DNA from 2 places in the Ferdinandcohnia sp. GQ5 genome. Region 2 is predicted to be linked to the other one. Evidence: riboswitches for the same ligand, from Rfam matches in the RefSeq annotation. Region 2 holds a riboswitch; the other holds the start of a gene.
The links. A riboswitch is a leader RNA that binds a small molecule or an ion and turns the genes downstream of it on or off. The one in region 2 is predicted to bind cyclic di-GMP.
Positions count from the first base shown of each region.

Region 1: linked by a shared signal. The riboswitch ahead of AC6CHV_RS21765 (DNA-binding anti-repressor SinI) and the one ahead of AC6CHV_RS24330 (methyl-accepting chemotaxis protein) in region 2 are both predicted to bind cyclic di-GMP.

Region 1 covers NZ_JCAXEW010000022.1:5,799-13,960, forward strand. The annotation lists gene AC6CHV_RS21755 (DEAD/DEAH box helicase) at 1-770, shown strand, start outside; gene AC6CHV_RS21760 (YqhG family protein) at 748-1,542, shown strand; cyclic di-GMP riboswitch class I at 1,921-2,010, shown strand; gene AC6CHV_RS21765 (DNA-binding anti-repressor SinI) at 2,041-2,169, shown strand; gene AC6CHV_RS21770 (helix-turn-helix domain-containing protein) at 2,346-2,672, shown strand; gene AC6CHV_RS21775 (hypothetical protein) at 2,714-2,923, opposite strand; gene AC6CHV_RS21780 (DUF5658 family protein) at 2,938-3,234, opposite strand; gene AC6CHV_RS21785 (TasA family protein) at 3,376-3,993, opposite strand; gene sipW (signal peptidase I SipW) at 4,048-4,635, opposite strand; gene tapA (amyloid fiber anchoring/assembly protein TapA) at 4,635-5,405, opposite strand; gene AC6CHV_RS21800 (TasA family protein) at 5,532-6,119, opposite strand; gene AC6CHV_RS21805 (TasA family protein) at 6,232-6,864, opposite strand; gene AC6CHV_RS21810 (helix-turn-helix domain-containing protein) at 7,174-7,560, shown strand; gene AC6CHV_RS21815 (hypothetical protein) at 7,664-8,162, shown strand, end outside.
Region 2 covers NZ_JCAXEW010000028.1:25,284-33,445, forward strand. The annotation lists gene AC6CHV_RS24325 (Gfo/Idh/MocA family protein) at 1-937, shown strand, start outside; cyclic di-GMP riboswitch class I at 1,275-1,360, shown strand; gene AC6CHV_RS24330 (methyl-accepting chemotaxis protein) at 1,449-3,125, shown strand; gene AC6CHV_RS24335 (DUF4083 family protein) at 3,312-3,461, shown strand; gene AC6CHV_RS24340 (hypothetical protein) at 3,550-4,005, opposite strand; gene tagU (polyisoprenyl-teichoic acid--peptidoglycan teichoic acid transferase TagU) at 4,185-5,117, opposite strand; gene AC6CHV_RS24350 (purine-nucleoside phosphorylase) at 5,577-6,398, opposite strand; gene rbsK (ribokinase) at 6,532-7,464, shown strand; gene AC6CHV_RS24360 (nucleoside hydrolase) at 7,546-8,162, shown strand, end outside.

The DNA of each region.
Region 1 (8,162 bases), on a different contig from region 2:
CAATCTTAACCTTACAAAGAGAGGCTTGTAGTAGTCGAGAGGCTGTATATTTTACGTTGAAGAAAATGCTTGAGAAAAAGAATGAAGACGGAAGTAGCGCGGTCCCTGAGGATATGGTGATGGGCCTCATGAAAAAGGTCGAACAGGTTACACAAAATTCTAAGGCTGAAAAAGCGGTTGAATTAATCAAACAAATCGATGATAAAGTCATCATTTTCACCGAATACCGTGCAACCCAAATGTATTTACAATGGTTTCTGCAACAGAATGGAATTTCATCTGTTCCATTTAGAGGTGGATTTAAACGCGGGAAAAAAGATTGGATGAGAGAATTGTTTAAAGGTAAGTTCCAGGTCTTGATTGCAACAGAAGCTGGTGGTGAAGGAATTAACCTACAATTCTGTAACCACATTATTAATTATGACCTCCCTTGGAATCCAATGAGGCTTGAGCAACGGATTGGGCGTATTCACCGCCTTGGCCAGGAAAAAGATGTTCATATTTATAATTTCGCAACAAAGAACACGGTTGAAGAGCATATTTTAAAGCTATTATATGAAAAAATTAATCTGTTTGAGCGTGTGATTGGACAATTGGATGATATCCTAACAAGATTGGATCTCGGTAACATCGAAGACCATATTCAGGATATCATGCTTCGTTCGCGGAGTGAGGGTGAAATGAAAATTAAGATGGAAAATTTAACTTCTATCATAAGCTTTGAAGAACAAAATGGTGGTGAGCAGCATGCAGCAACAGGAAATAGTTAACTTTCTTGAGAATTATTTTGTTTCAAACCATTGTGAAATTCTTGAACGTCATCCCGGATATATGACCGTACAATTAACCGTTGATTTAGATAAGCAATTAATGAATCGACCTTTTTATTGGACATATGTTGAAAAAACAGGCGGAACTCCAAATCCGATGAAGCTTACATTAATTACAGATCGGGATCAAACGCCTGACAATGTGAAGGGCGACTTTATTCATTTTGGTGCCCCCCGTTTACATCAGATTTTTGAATCGACGAAAAAGCTCGCAAGTTATATACGCTTGTATCAGCAATCACCGCCCGGTGCACAAGGGAATACCCCTCTTTTCCCGTGGCTTGGGTTGAATGTAAAAATTTCATACAAGAGTGACCGCAAGCGTGATGTGCTGATGTCACTCGGGTTACAGCTTATTAATGGAATCATTGTTGAAGATTTCCAAGAAAAAGTTGAAAAGTTGCCGCTTACTCCTAAGATACCTGATCATACGTATACAATGTCACCGCTTGTTAAGCCACAAAGTGGAATTAACCGTCTCCAGCAATATGTGCGAGGGTATGTTGAAACTCAGGACCACTCTTGGGCAGATGAAGCAAGGCAGCGCTGGGACGAAGATTTAGCCTTGCTAAATTCCTTTTATGAGGGCATCGAAGAAAAACCTGAAAGCTATGAAATTGAAAAAGAAGCACTCAAAGAGCAATACGAACCGAAAGTTCTTGTCGAAATTATCAATGGCGGGTTGTTTTATCTTTGTCAAAACACGATGTAAAATTGACCTATCCTCACCTTCCGAGGGTAGGTACTATTTTTTTGAGGGTATTTTAAAAGAAATCGTTCGACAAATTCCTTACAATTTTTTGGTAATTTTACAAAAAACCTGGTTAGAATATCACTATGTATTAACCAACCACTTCATTAAGTTTACATTTTATAGGTCTAAATCCCTATAATTCGAGTTTATTCTACATAAATAGAGTAAAACTACTAAAATTCGATTGGTCGGACGAACTATATTTCGTGTTTTGTAAATATTTTGACATCGACAGATTTTTACAGAAAATTTCATTTTCATGTTTTATACTTCTAAATGTAATACAAAGGTTCTATACATAAGAGACTATCGTTTTAGGTAGACGGCTAACATTCGAACAGACAAAGGCAAACCTATTGAAAAATAGGGACGCAAAGTCACAGGTCTAAGATTGGACGTAACAATTAAGACGGCTGGACTGCCTGGAATACTAATTGTATTTTGGGAGGAAACGAAATGTTAAATGAAGTACAAAACAAAGATGAGCAATTGGATCAAGATTGGATCGACCTTATATTAGAAGCAGTGGAGATGGGAATGAGCGTCCAGGATATTCAAGCTTTCCTCCAAAGTAAAACAGCATAACGGACCTTATCTATACATATAACAATAACCTTTTGAAGCTACGGATTGGAAACATAAGGATGCGAGGGAACCTAAATTATCGGGTTCCTTTTTATTTTTCAGTTTTTTGTGTTCTTGTTATAAAACATTTACTTCGTTATATGCTATAATAGGTATATGAAGGAAGGTGAGAAAGAATGATTGGTCAACGTATCAAAACATTTCGTTTGCAAAAACAATTATCCCTATCTGAACTAGCAGATCGCGCTGGAGTTGCCAAATCATACTTGAGCTCAATCGAACGGAATCTCCAATCAAACCCTTCTATCCAATTTCTTGAAAAAATATCTACAGTATTAGGAGTTACAGTCAACGAATTGCTCCATGAACAATCAGAACCTGAAAGTGTAGAACTTGATTCAGAATGGACTAGACTAGTACGCGAGGCAATGAAATCAGGAGTTTCCAAAGAGGAATTTCGATCATTCTTAGAATTCAACAAATGGAAGATGGATAATAAATAGAAAATGCTTCGGCACATTGGTTGCCTGAAGCATTTTTTATTTTATATGTATGTATCGAAAGTGGTATTACTGTGGGATTCAGATTGTTGAGGAATTGGGTATTTTTTCTGTAATGATGAAGGATATGCTTCTCCAGCATCACGGGCACGAAATGTTGCGAGATTATGATTACAAATTGGACAGTTCCATTTACCTTGTTTACTGCTCCTAAAAGATGGTCGATAACATCTTGAACATGTTTTTGTATACATAGAGACTCCTCCATTTAGAAAATTTGAGTAATCCAATAGCCATGGAGGATAAAAACATATGCATATAAAGCAGTGGCTACATAGGATAAAGAACGAATTAATCGGTTCACTGGGATACGAATGATAAAATAAAGTGAAATCAAACATAAAGAAAGCATTGCTTTTATAAGTAAAAATAAGACCGGATGGATTTCGTATATTGTGTACATTAACGGGTTGGCTTCTGATATATGGCCGCCAAGGATTCCGAAATGGGTGATAAATGCGTCTATGAGATTTAAAAAAGCTAGCAAAATGAGGATAAATTTCATTGGAAACCTCGCAAATCATCATTAATAAAGTTAAGTTAATATTGAGAACTTATTCAGATATATCCTATGATCCGCTTTTATTCATTCTCAATAAAGAATACACGAACGAATATACTCCCTATTAAATTAAATATCTATCAATCACGATCTTAAACGTTTTCTCAGGTAGTAAAATATAAAACCTCCACCTAAAGCTAAAATTATACCAGCAATTAGTATATTAAAGGTGTTAGTACCAGTCTCAGGCAATTTAGGTCCATCAACAGGAAGGACTCCACCTAAAGTACCTTCTGCATAGAACTTCATTTCCACTTCAGTTGCTAAACCCTGGTACTCATTCCCTAAATGTGGAGGAAATTCTACCGTAAATATTAGTTCCTCTTGTTGACCACTTACTATTGGTCTAGGATCTATTTTTTTAAAATTCCCCAATTTTCCTTTGAAAATATCTCCATTCTTATCAGAAATAGTTAGAAATAACTCCTCATACAATTCTTTCGATCCTGACTTTCGATCTGCTGAAGTTAAATAGTTAAAATCCTCAGTACCACTATTTTTTATGATTAATGTTCTAGTTGCCCAGTCTCCCGGTTTAAAATTATCAACATCAAATAATACTTTTTCAGGTGTTGTATTGATATCTATTTCTTTATTGTTGTTAGATGGAGATGCTTTAACTTGATTTGCTAGAAAAAAAAATAGAAGAGTACACACTGTCATAAAATATATTATTCTAATAAAACTCTTACCTAACTTCATTATTTGCTCCCTTCCTTCCCTAGAAGGGGATCAATATTTAAAGAATATTGATCCTTAATTAGTTTTTGTTTCTTCGATAGCATCTTTTGTTTTATTGCTTATATCAATTTTTGAAATTGTTCTCCAAAGTGAGAAAATAGAATATAGGAAGATCAAAACCCCTGGGACTATCATTAATATGATTGTTCCATTTTTTGAACTTGCAAAATCAGCAAAATATCCAAGATAAGGAATCGTTAATCCACGATATTCGGCTACTACATTTTGAGCTAATACTGGATTAATATCTTCTGTATTGTTATTATCCCCTTTTGTTTTATACATCACTTGATTCTCGTTTTTTAGGACTTCAGTAATTCTGTGAGTGATGAGTTTTTCATCTTCTTCCATAAAGGTGATTACGTCACCTTCTTTAAACCGCGTCATATCTCCGCCTGTTTTTACTGCGATAATAGATCCTGTTTTGATTCCTGGTTCCATTGACCCTGATAATACAGTTTTAAGTTGGTAACCAAAAATTGTTGGTTCCCCACCTGAGATTTTATTTGAAACTACCAAAGCTGCTACCCCTATTAATAATAGTACGAGCAAGCTCGTGACAATTTGATTAATCCACTTCTTAATTACCTTCTTTTTATTCATTATTCATCCTTCTCCTCTTTATTATCATCTATGATATCATTCGCAATTTCAGTTGAATCACCAGTTGTTCCTACCATCCCATCAGATGTTGCTTCTTCATTTGTAACTTCTGTTGGTTCCTCACTGGATACTTCATTACTTTGTTGTTCATTTTCAGGTTCTATATTATTTTCCTTAGTTTTTTCAATAACTGGCTCTTCCGTTTCAACTTCGATTGTTTCATTAGAATTGTCATTTTGATTAGAATTGTTGTTCATGCATTTTACTTTGAGCTTCTTTTTGCTCCATGCATCATCAAACTGTTTATTCGTTTGAATAGCTTTAAACTCATAAAATCCTTCATTACTTGTTTTATGTGTTAACGTAATCTCTTCTCCACTTTTTAGAATTGGAATAACACCTTCATAAATTTTTTCACCTTGATTTTTAGGCTTTCCATTCTCTGAAGTGAAATATATTTCATAAATACTTTGTGTCGTCATGTCGCTTCCAGTATTTCTTAAAATAACTTCCATATCTGCCGGACATGCTTTTAGATTATCGTTAGCTGGCTCAGGGAATACAAGATTACTATTATCTGGTGGCGACCATTCACCTGCAGTAATTAAGATATTACCTTGTGATTTAGAAGTGAAATATGCCGTTGTTGTTGAAGTAAAATAATTCATAGCGAATATTAGAATATAAAATACAAGGGCAGCCTTAAATATGATTTTGTATTTTTTATATCTTTTATTCATTTCTCTTAGTAATCTACTTGTTTTTCGCAATGCTATCTCAGCCCCTTCAAATTCGCAATTCTGGATTTATATATATTTATGAAAACAACTCAGGTGCTATGCTTTCATAAATATATATAAAACAGGAAGGAGAGGGCTCTCCTCCCCTATTAGTAGCTATCTAAGTTCCCCATCTTGTTGACTAGCATCGAAAATCAATTGGAAATCTAATTTGTCATCTTGGAATTTATTTTGATCCGCACCATTATCATCGAACTTATAGTTGAAAATTAATACTTGTCTGTCCGAATTATTTAATGGACCTGTTTTAGAGTTTAAATCTTCAGCAACAACTAAATCTTCAATTTCAGAAAGTGGTGTCCAATCAAGTACAACTGGACCATTTTGTCTATTTTCACTAATTCTTACTAGAATATGATCTGCGAAATCTTCCCCAGCATTGTCACCATTTGTATCAGACACTGTGTAATCAACGTTCATTTTTACATCTTTAATTTTGAGTGAACCTTCGCTATATAAGCGAAGTTGTTTAATTGTCCAATCACCTGGCTTCATATTATCAACACTTAAATCAACATATGCACTGTCATCAGTACTTTTTAGCTCTAAGTCTAATGTTCCAGCAGCAAACGAATTATTTGATACCTCAGTGTCGCTAAAATAAGCAAATGTTCCCCCACCAATAAGTCCTAATCCTAGAATAGCTGTTGCGGCAGTTAGTCCTAATTTTTTCTTCATACTCATCTTCGTTTCCCCTTTTTTCTCCCTATAAATAACGTTTTTCACAAGATTATTGTAACTAGTATGTATACAAGGAAGGAGATAGAATCCCCTTCCCCTTTTCAATTATGAAATATTATTTTAATTCCCCTTCAGTTTGATGAGCAGTAAATGTCCAATCTAGTTTTAAAGTATCACCTTGGAATTCGTTTTGATCTGCACCATTGTCAACAAATTCGAATGCAACATACATTTGGTCACTAGTACCATTCTCTAAACCATCACCTTCACCGTTTAATCCAAATAAGTGGGTAAAGAAGCCTTGTACGTTTTCAACTGCATCTGGTTCCATATTTTGAAGATCATACAATGTAGTTTCTGCAATTACATCATTATAATCTCCGATAACCCAACCATCACCTGTTTTATCAGCATTTTCAAGGAATAGCACCTTAATGTGTTTACCAAAGTCGTCAACATTATCACCTTTTGCATCTACAACGTTATAAGCTGTAGCTAAATCAACTGATGAAATATCTAAAGAACCATTGTTTTCTAATAGGAATTCACGAACCATTATATCTCCAGGCTTGATGTTTTCAACATCAATTACAACTGATGGGTTTACTGCTAAATCTAATGTACCAGCTGTAAATTCATTGTGTGATACTTCTGTGTCGCTGAAGTACGCAAATGTTCCTCCCCCGATTAGTGATAATCCTAGTGCTGCTGATGCTACCCCTAAACCTAATTTCTTTTTCAAACTCATTTTTGTTTCCTCCTCTTTTTCTCTTATAAATTTTTATATTGAATCCTTATGTATTGATAAGGAGATCAACCAGAACTGTACTTAGTAAAGTTCATTTATGTTCTTTGTAACGAACTTACAATGTGAGTATAGCCCATAAGTCTTATATTTGAAAAATCCCAAAATCAGTCATTTTTTCTTAATAAAGAACGTATATCGTTCGTTTTCTCGTAATATCTCTTATTTCCTTACTATTTTATTATTTTATTAAGAACAATAAGTTCCTTATAATGAACGTGTAAGTATTCAAATTAACGAAGGAGAAGGAAGATGATCGGTTCGAGGATTAAAGAATTACGAAGGCAGAAAAGTCTCACGATTACAGAGCTTGCAAAACGCGCTGGAGTTTCAAAGTCATATTTAAGCTATATTGAACGAGATGTACAAAAAAATCCTTCTATTCAATTCTTAACTAAGATTTCAAAGCCACTCGATACAAATATTGAATTTTTATTAGGAGAAGAAAGAACGATTCCTCATTCTAATGAACCACTTGATCAAGAGTGGACCAAGCTCTTAAAAAATGCAATTGATGACGGATTAAGCAAAGAGGACTTCAGAGAGTTTCAAAACTATATAAAATTTAGCAACTGGAAAAATGGTCACATAAAAAACAAAGGAGGGAATAATATTGATAACGTGACAAAAAAATGTTGAATTTAGATTCCGAGTAATAAAAGTATATAACAATGGAAATAGTGAAGATGTAACATGTCGAATGATTTGGTTTAACTATTTATAACAGATGAGAGGAGAGAGTGTGAAATCAATGAAAAAAGGAATAGTGATAACTGGTATAATCGTTGTACTTTGTTTAGGCTCCACACAATTAATACCCGTATTAGCAAGTGAAGATACAGATATTGACGTCAAACAAGAACGCGAGGTTTTAGTACCTTCTGATGATACTAGAGTGAAGGACTCAAGTATGAACGAACAGGAAAATGAAACTACCGAAGAAACAACAACTTCAGATTCCACGAGTGATCTTCGTAGCCAAGCTAGGGAGAGTGAACAATTTGATAATTATACAAACAATCTAGCAAAGGATTTAGGTATTAAAACTGAAGGTAAGGATTCAGAGGAAATTCAAGCCGAAATTCGTTCTATAATGCTCCAAGAGAAGGCTAAAGAAGCGGGAATTAAAGTTGAAGGTAAATCAGAGGAAGCCCTTATAACAGAACTTAAAGAAACGTATAGGGAGAAACCCGAGTTAATAAAGCCTTCCTCTAATAAATACGAAGAACTACGAATGAAAC
Region 2 (8,162 bases):
GAAAATTGCGCGAAATACAGTGATTCCAGCGATGGAGCGTGCACATAATGCAGAGGTTGTGGCTGTTGCGAGTGAAAGCGGGAAGGCGAAAGACTTTGCTGTTGACCTTGGCATTCCAAAGCATTATGAATCATACACCGATTTATTGAATGACCCTGAAATTGATGCGGTGTACATTCCGCTTCCAAATCAACTACATAAACAATGGGCGATTGAAGCTGCGAAGCACGGAAAACATGTGCTTTGTGAAAAGCCAGCAGCATTGACCTCACAAGACGTGGAAGAGATGGCGACAGCTTTTAAAGAAAACAATGTGATTTTCATGGAAGCGTTCATGTATCAGTTCCATCCACAGCATAACCGTGTGAAAGAAATGATCGCAGGAGGCGAAATTGGTGATGTGAAGTTAATTCGCTCAACATTCTCCTTCCTCCATGATTTGAATTCTGGAAGCATTAAGATGCAAAAGGATCTTGGTGGCGGCGTGTTATATGATGTGGGTTGCTATTGCATCCATGCAAGTCGTTTGATTACGGGTGAAGAGCCAGTTGAAGTGAAGGCAGCTGCAAACATTCACCCGACACATGACGTCGACATTACGGCAGCAGGTACGCTGAAGTTTGAAAGTGGCGTAATTGCGAACTTTGATGTTAGTTTTGAGCAATCATTTAAGGAGCAGTATGAAGTGGTCGGCACGAAAGGTTCGATCGTAGTGAAGCATGCATTCCGTCCTGACAATGAAGGTGGAAACGGTGTGCTTGTGGTGAACAACGAAGGAGGCCAACGTGAAGAAACGGTGCAAGGTGACCAGTATAAGCTTCAGGTGGAGCATTTTGCAGAAAGTGTTCTTTCTAATAAACAACCGATGTACAACCTTGATGAAACGTTGAAAAATATGCGCGTGATCGAGCAGGCACTTACTTCCGCTCGTAACTAAAAAGTCAGCCCCCGGGCTGGCTTTTTCGTTTCTTCCTTTTTTACTCTCCCTTACTCAAATCTATCAAAATTTCTCTCCCAAACATGTATATCTATCAAAAATCCGGCAATACTAGATTACTAGAAGATGGGACACAGGGACAGGTCACTTGTCCCAGAAAAATGGAGGGATTCGAAGATGATGAAGGTGAATGTGGAGTTACCTGAGGTTCTACCGGCGAATAAGGAAGATTTTATGAAATTGTTGCTAGAATTAGTAGTGAAAAAGTAATGGGAATTATGATGTGGTCTATTGTTGAAGAGTAGAAAAACTTATATACTAATAGAAGAAAACGTATATCAGAATAGGGCAAACTCTCCGAAAGGATTGGACGCAAAGCCTAGGGTCTACCGTACACTGTACCATGATCGCCTGGCTGCCAATAATGTACGCTTGTTGGGCCATTCTTTTAGTGATTGGTCTTATTTTTTTGCCTGATTTTCTACTATTCTACGAGGAAGAGGTACCATAGATGAAAAGTATTCGAACAAGGTTATTTGTTAGTTTTTTTGCCATTATCATCCTTTGTATAGGCTTAGCGACCTATAATTACATAGCGGTGTCCAATATGAATCAGAAAACGGACGATGTTGTGTCGGAGGAACTCTCCGTTTTACTAGAATATGATAGTTTGAAATACAATATTGCCCAGAGTATTGCGCTTGCGAGGGCGTATGTACTGTATGGGGATGATACCTATAGAAATGAGTATGATGTTTACTCGGTAGAATTTGATTTAACGGATCGAAAATTAAATGCAATGAAGGTAAAAGAGGTTGAAGAGCTTATAAGAGAAATGAAAAATTGGCGTGAATTGATGAAGGAAAAAGTTTTTGCCCCTTATGATAGCGGGGATACTGAGCTTGCGATGCATAATTTGAAGACGTATATCCAGCCGAAGTCAAATGAATTGATGGAACAAGTTAAAAAGCTCACGGATGATCGAGAAAGACAGATTGTCTCAACGGGTACGGACGTTGTGAAATATGGTCAATCCGTGAACTTTGTAGGACTTCTGGTCACAGCTGCTGTGATTATTTTAGGAATTGTGATTTCGATTTATACCTCTGTGGTGATTGCTAGACCGGTAAAAAGTGTTGCAAGTCGAATGAAGGCGATTTCCAATGGCAATCTTCAATCGGACCCAATTAAAACGAAGCTCAAAGATGAAATTGGTCAGCTTGTTTTGGCGGTTAATGAGATGAATGAAAATTTAAAAGGCATGTTTAAGAAAATGGTTGTCGTCTCCGACAGTGTCACTGGTCAAAGTGAAGAATTGACCCAGTATGCGGATGAGGTTATGGCGGGCAGTCAGCAGATAGCAGTCACAATGGAGGAACTTTCACGCGGTGCAGAAGACCAGGCGACGTCTGCTACCACATTAATTGAAAAAATGTCCACGTTCTCGGACGAAATCATGCATGTAGCGGTTAAGGGCGATAGTATTAAGGAACAATCACAAGGCATGCTTGCCATGACAAACGACGGCAGTTCATATATGGAAACATCGATTCAACAAATGTCGAGCATCTATGAAAAAATGAAACAGTCACACGCGCTTGTTGTTGGTCTGGACCATAAAACAAACGAGATTACGAAGCTTGTTAAAGTTATTCAGGAGATCGCGGGGCAAACGAATCTTTTAGCATTAAACGCAGCAATCGAGGCAGCCCGCGCAGGAGAACACGGAAGAGGATTTGCGGTTGTTGCCGATGAGGTTCGAAAGCTTGCAGAACAGGTTGGTAAATCGGTCGCAGAGATCACAGAGATTGTAAAAGGTATCCAAACAGAATCAAAGCAGGTCGTTCAATCCTTAGATGACGGCTATCAATCCGTTGAAGAAGGCACCAACCAAATTCAAACGACCGGAAAAACCTTTAATGAATTGAAACGAACAATTGAAGAAATCGGTACACAAATAGAAGCAATGTCAAGCTCGTTATACGGGGTACTTGAAGATACAAGAGAGATTAGCGGTGCCATCGAAGGAATTGCGGCTGTCGCTGAAGAATCAGCTGCTGGCGTTGAACAAGTATCCGCAACCGCCCAGCAATCCAGTAGTTCCATGGAAGAAGTCGCCAAAAGCGCCAAACAACTCGAAGAAAACGCCGGCGAACTAAACGAACTCATCCAAGCCTGGGACAAATAGTGCTGGGGGAAGGACCCTTAGGGCAAATTTCATGTGCCAGGATTCCAGCCGCCGCTGTAACCTCCACTTTGGGTCCCAGCTGAACCTTGGGACACAGGGACAGGTTCCTTGTCCCAGAAGGCTGATGGACTCCTCCACAAGTGCCATGGTATATTATAGAAAAAAGGGAAGAGAGGAACTTCAGTAGTGGTAAATATCGGTGACATTCTTTTTCAATTATTTGCACTTCTCGTTCCATTAAGCATAATAGCGGTACTCGTTTATGTGGTACGGTTCTCAAAGCGGGTTAAACGAATGGAAGCGAAGCTAGATGAACTATCGAAAAAAGTAGAGTAGGACTTGGGAGAGAATCCCAGGTCTTTTTTTCTGAGAGTGTTGGTGACCAGTTTTTATCTCAGAAAAAGGATGCCAGTGTTGGCATCCTTCATTTTTTTACACTTACTTTAACATTACGAAACATGAATTTGGTTTTTTCTTGTTTGTTCGTGAGTACCATCGCGTCAATCTGGGAGGTGGTATCCTGCAGCTCGACCTCAAGCTGAATCGTCCGCCACGGATCATGCAAGCCAATCACCGGCGATACCGTCTCAGCTAAAAAAGTTCCTCTTGCATCAGTCTCATCCACAAGTAAGTAAACGGCGGCCTCTCCCTTCACCTGAACCTCAAATATAATTGTTTCCCCACCTTTTACCCCTCTAGGTGAAAAAACAAATCCTTCGTTTTCCTCAGCGCCCTTCGTTTTTACCTCAAAAGTACCTTCCTCGACCTGTACGACCGTAGCGCTCACACCAAAAAACGGTGACTTCTTCTCCGCAGCAGAAGCAGGCGATACCGAAAGAAATAATAATGCTATACAAAGTAAAAATTTGAATTTCATCATAAGGACCCTCCTTTGAAACAATGAGTCTGTTCCATTAGTATGTGGAAAAAGGAGGAAAACATGTAAGGCATAAAAAAACAACCGGTATTATAACCGGTTGTTTACCAACTTCTAATTCCAAGATGTGGTGGGACAAGGGACCTGTCCCTGTGTCCCACCGAACCCCTTTGCATATCTACCTATTCGATTTCTAAGTGTTTTTTCAAGCGGGATGAGACAGCTTGGCGTTCGTCTTCGGAGACGATCCAGTACCATGCGTCTAGGGTTTTGCCGACACCATCGATGCTGAATTGCTCAATGTTATGACGGGCATCCTTGTAGTTTGCCTGTATAGTTTTCATCTCGTCAAAGGAAATATCGGTTGTGACGTTATTGCCAAGTGCTCCAAGAATGTCATCAAATTTGGTGACGGAAGAGAAACTTGCTCCTTTGTTGATAATCCCTTGGATGACTTGCTTTTGACGATCTTGTCGACCAAAGTCACCACGAGGATCGTCATAGCGCATTCTTGCATATTTAAGGGCTTCTTCTCCGTTTAGAGTTTGAGTTCCTTCGGAAAATGACGCACCATCATATGAGAACGCAAATGTACTGTTCACTTGAACTCCGCCAAGCGCGTCAACGATTTGTTGCAGACCTTCCATGTTTACCTTTATATAATAATCCACCGGTACGTCTAGGAAGTTCTCGACGGAATCAATCGTCATATCAACGCCACCAAATGCGTAGGCATGGTTGATTTTATCTTGAGTTCCTCTGCCAACAATTTCAACGCGTGTATCACGTGGGATACTCAACATTTGCATGGAATTCGTATTTGGATTCACAGTAACCATAATTAACGTATCAGTACGACCCTTGTCGCCCGAGCGTTCATCAACACCCATGAGCAGAATGGAAATCGGATCTTTTTTACTGATATCGATCTGTGTAGTTCGTTTGTCGGAAGGACCTCGGTCTTCATGCATCTTTCCAACCGTACTCGCTACTGATTGATATAAATAGACGGCGTATCCACCGATAGCTAATAATATAACAAGAAAGATCGTTCCAATAACCTTTGGCCATTTCCGCTTCGTTTTCTGTTTCGAATGGCGGTCAACACGACTCATTTCAATCAACACCTTTTTTAAGATTAGGATAATCAAAAACTGCACAATATATTAGACGTATTAGAGGCAGAAAAGGTTTCAGATTTGCGTGAGAAAATGTCTATGTAGGTCGAAATTTAGCGAAGAGAGCAAAAGTGTGTGCGTATTTGTAACTCTATCCAAAATGTTAGATTAGTAGAGTCTCAAATCTGCAGGAAAATGTAACAAGGTACAAAATTTTCTAATTTATTTTACAAATTAAATCTGTTGTGGTATTTTTAAAATAATTAGTCACAAAACGCACTTAAAATTCCATTCTCCAAAACACTAATACATTTCAACGATGAACCATTTTCCCAGTCCTTGGGAGCTGCAACCGCAGTCGTATTGGATTTTGAAAGAGAATAAAACAGGCAGGGGAGATATCCCCTGCTTATTTACGTACACTCGAGACAAGGCCTACCCCTCGTCCCCTTCTCTTTATTCTATTCTCTCTAAAACCCCTTTTACTAGCTCGATGAATTTTGTTTTGACTCTACCTGCTACCTCGATTACTTCATCGTGGCTTAAGGGTTGGTCTAAGATTCCGCAGGCCATGTTGGTTAAACATGAAATACCAAGAACCTTCATGCTTGAGTGTACAGCGATAATTGCTTCTGGGACGGTTGACATTCCAACTGCATCGGCTCCAAGGGTACGGATCATCCGTATCTCAGCTGGCGTTTCGTTAGCTGGACCACTCCACCAGGCATACACACCTTGTTGTAATGTAATCTTTTTTTCATCAGCAACCGCAGTCGCAATTCCTCGTAGCCCTTTGTTGTAAACCTCGGACACATCAGGGAAACGGGTTCCTAATTCAGGATTGTTCGGACCAATCAATGGATTTATTCCAACTAAATTAATGTGATCCGTAATTAACATCAAATCCCCAGGGCTAAAGCTTGTATTCACAGCTCCACATGCGTTTGTGATAAGTAGATTTTCAATGCCCAGTGCTTTCATTACACGTACGGGAAAAGTCACCTCATCTAGCGTGAAGCCCTCATAATAGTGGAACCGCCCCTTCATTGCCGCAACAGTTTTTCCCATCAATTGTCCAATCACAAGCTCATTCGCATGGCCAACTGCTTCCGACTTCGCAAAATGGGGAATCTCGTTGTAAGGGATGACGATTGCATTTTCAATTTCATCCGCAAGCGTGCCAAGCCCCGAACCAAGAATCATCCCGATAGTCGGTCGATGATCCGTTTTACTCATTATGTAGTTCATTGCCTCCATAATATCTGCAGTTTTATGCATATGCATATTCCCCCTAATTTGTTTCAGAGCAATAGCTTTTGCTACTGCTCATTTGTTTGTCTATAATATTCTATATGAAAATCGTGTTTTTTCAAATTTGGGACGAGGGTCCTGTCCCATGGGAGGATATTAAATGAGTGCGGATGTTGTTGTGGTGGGTAGTTTGAATGTGGATATGGTGGTGAATGTGAAGGAGCGACCTGAATGGGGTGAGACGGTACTCGGTCATGGCTTTTTTACAGGAAACGGTGGGAAAGGTGGTAACCAAGCGTATGCAGCTGCGAAATTAGGGGCATTGGTCGCAATGTTGGGCTGTGTCGGGGACGATCTTTTTGGTAAGCAGCTTTTAGAAGGATTGAATGAAGTCGGGGTGGACACGTCAAATATTGAAAAGATAAGTGGCGTTTCATCCGGCGTTGCGGTGATCAGTGTAAATGCCGAAGGAGAAAATAGTATCGTTGTTTCACCAGGCGCCAACGACCATGTGACACCAGATTATGTGTCTAAATACGAAGAGGTCATCCGTAAGGCGAAGCTTGTGATGATACAGTTGGAGATTCCTTTGGAAACGGTCATCGAAGTTGCAAATATCGCGCATACATATAATGTCCCCGTTATGCTCGACCCTGCACCTGCACGAAAGCTTCCCGATGAGCTATTAAAAAAAGTGACCTACCTTGTTCCGAATGAGAGCGAGCTAGGAGTTGTAGCGGATACGAAAATTACGGATGTGGAATCTGCTAAAAAAGCTAGCAGTTGGCTATTGGATAGAGGTGTTGGGACTGTTTTTGCTAAGCTTGGCGGAAAAGGTGTTGTTGTGTCTAGGGAAGAAGACACGTTTGCTATCAACCCGCAATCTGTTGTTGCGGTTGATACAACAGCAGCTGGTGATGCATTCGCTGGCGCACTTGCCACAGCGCTTGCTGGCGGCAAAAGTCTGCAAGAAGCAACGGAGTTTGCAAATGCCGTCGGTGCCCTAACCGTCACCAAAAAAGGCGCTCAAGCCTCAATGCCAACACTAGAAGAAACAAACAAATTACTAAGGACAAGTGACAATGGCCAGTAGTGGGTCACGGGGATAGGTCTCTTGTCCCAGAAAAAAATGGTGGGACACGGGACCTGTCCCTCTGTCCCAGGGAGGTAAATGATGAAGAAGGTTATTTTTGATGTAGATACGGGGATTGATGATGCAATGGCGATTGCGTATGCAGTGAACTCGCCGGAGCTTGATATTATTGGGTTAACGACATGCTATGGAAATGTCGCAGTTGATGAGGCAACCAGAAACACATTGGCTGTTTTAGAAAAGCTAGGTAGAAACATCCCGGTATTTGCGGGTGCGGACAAGCCCCTAAATCGAAATCCGCGTGAAGGCTTTGCGAAACATGTGCATGGGGAAGATGGATTAGGGAATGTATTGGATTTTGAACCTCAAACATCAGCGAAATCAGAGTATGCGGTAGATTACATCATTGAACAGGTCAAAAAGCTACCTCATGAAGTAACAATTATTGCCGTTGGGCCGTTGACAAACCTGGCCTTAGCGGTTCAAAAGGCACCGGAGATTGTGGAGCTGGTCTCCGACGTGGTGATTATGGGCGGAGCAGTTTTTGTACCTGGGAACGTAAACCCATATGCAGAGGCGAATATTTTTACAGATCCTGAAGCTGCGGAAGTCGTGTTCGCATCAGGATTACCGATCACCTTAGTCGGATTAGATGTGACGATGCAAACCTTGTTACCAAGACAAAATGTGGATGCGTG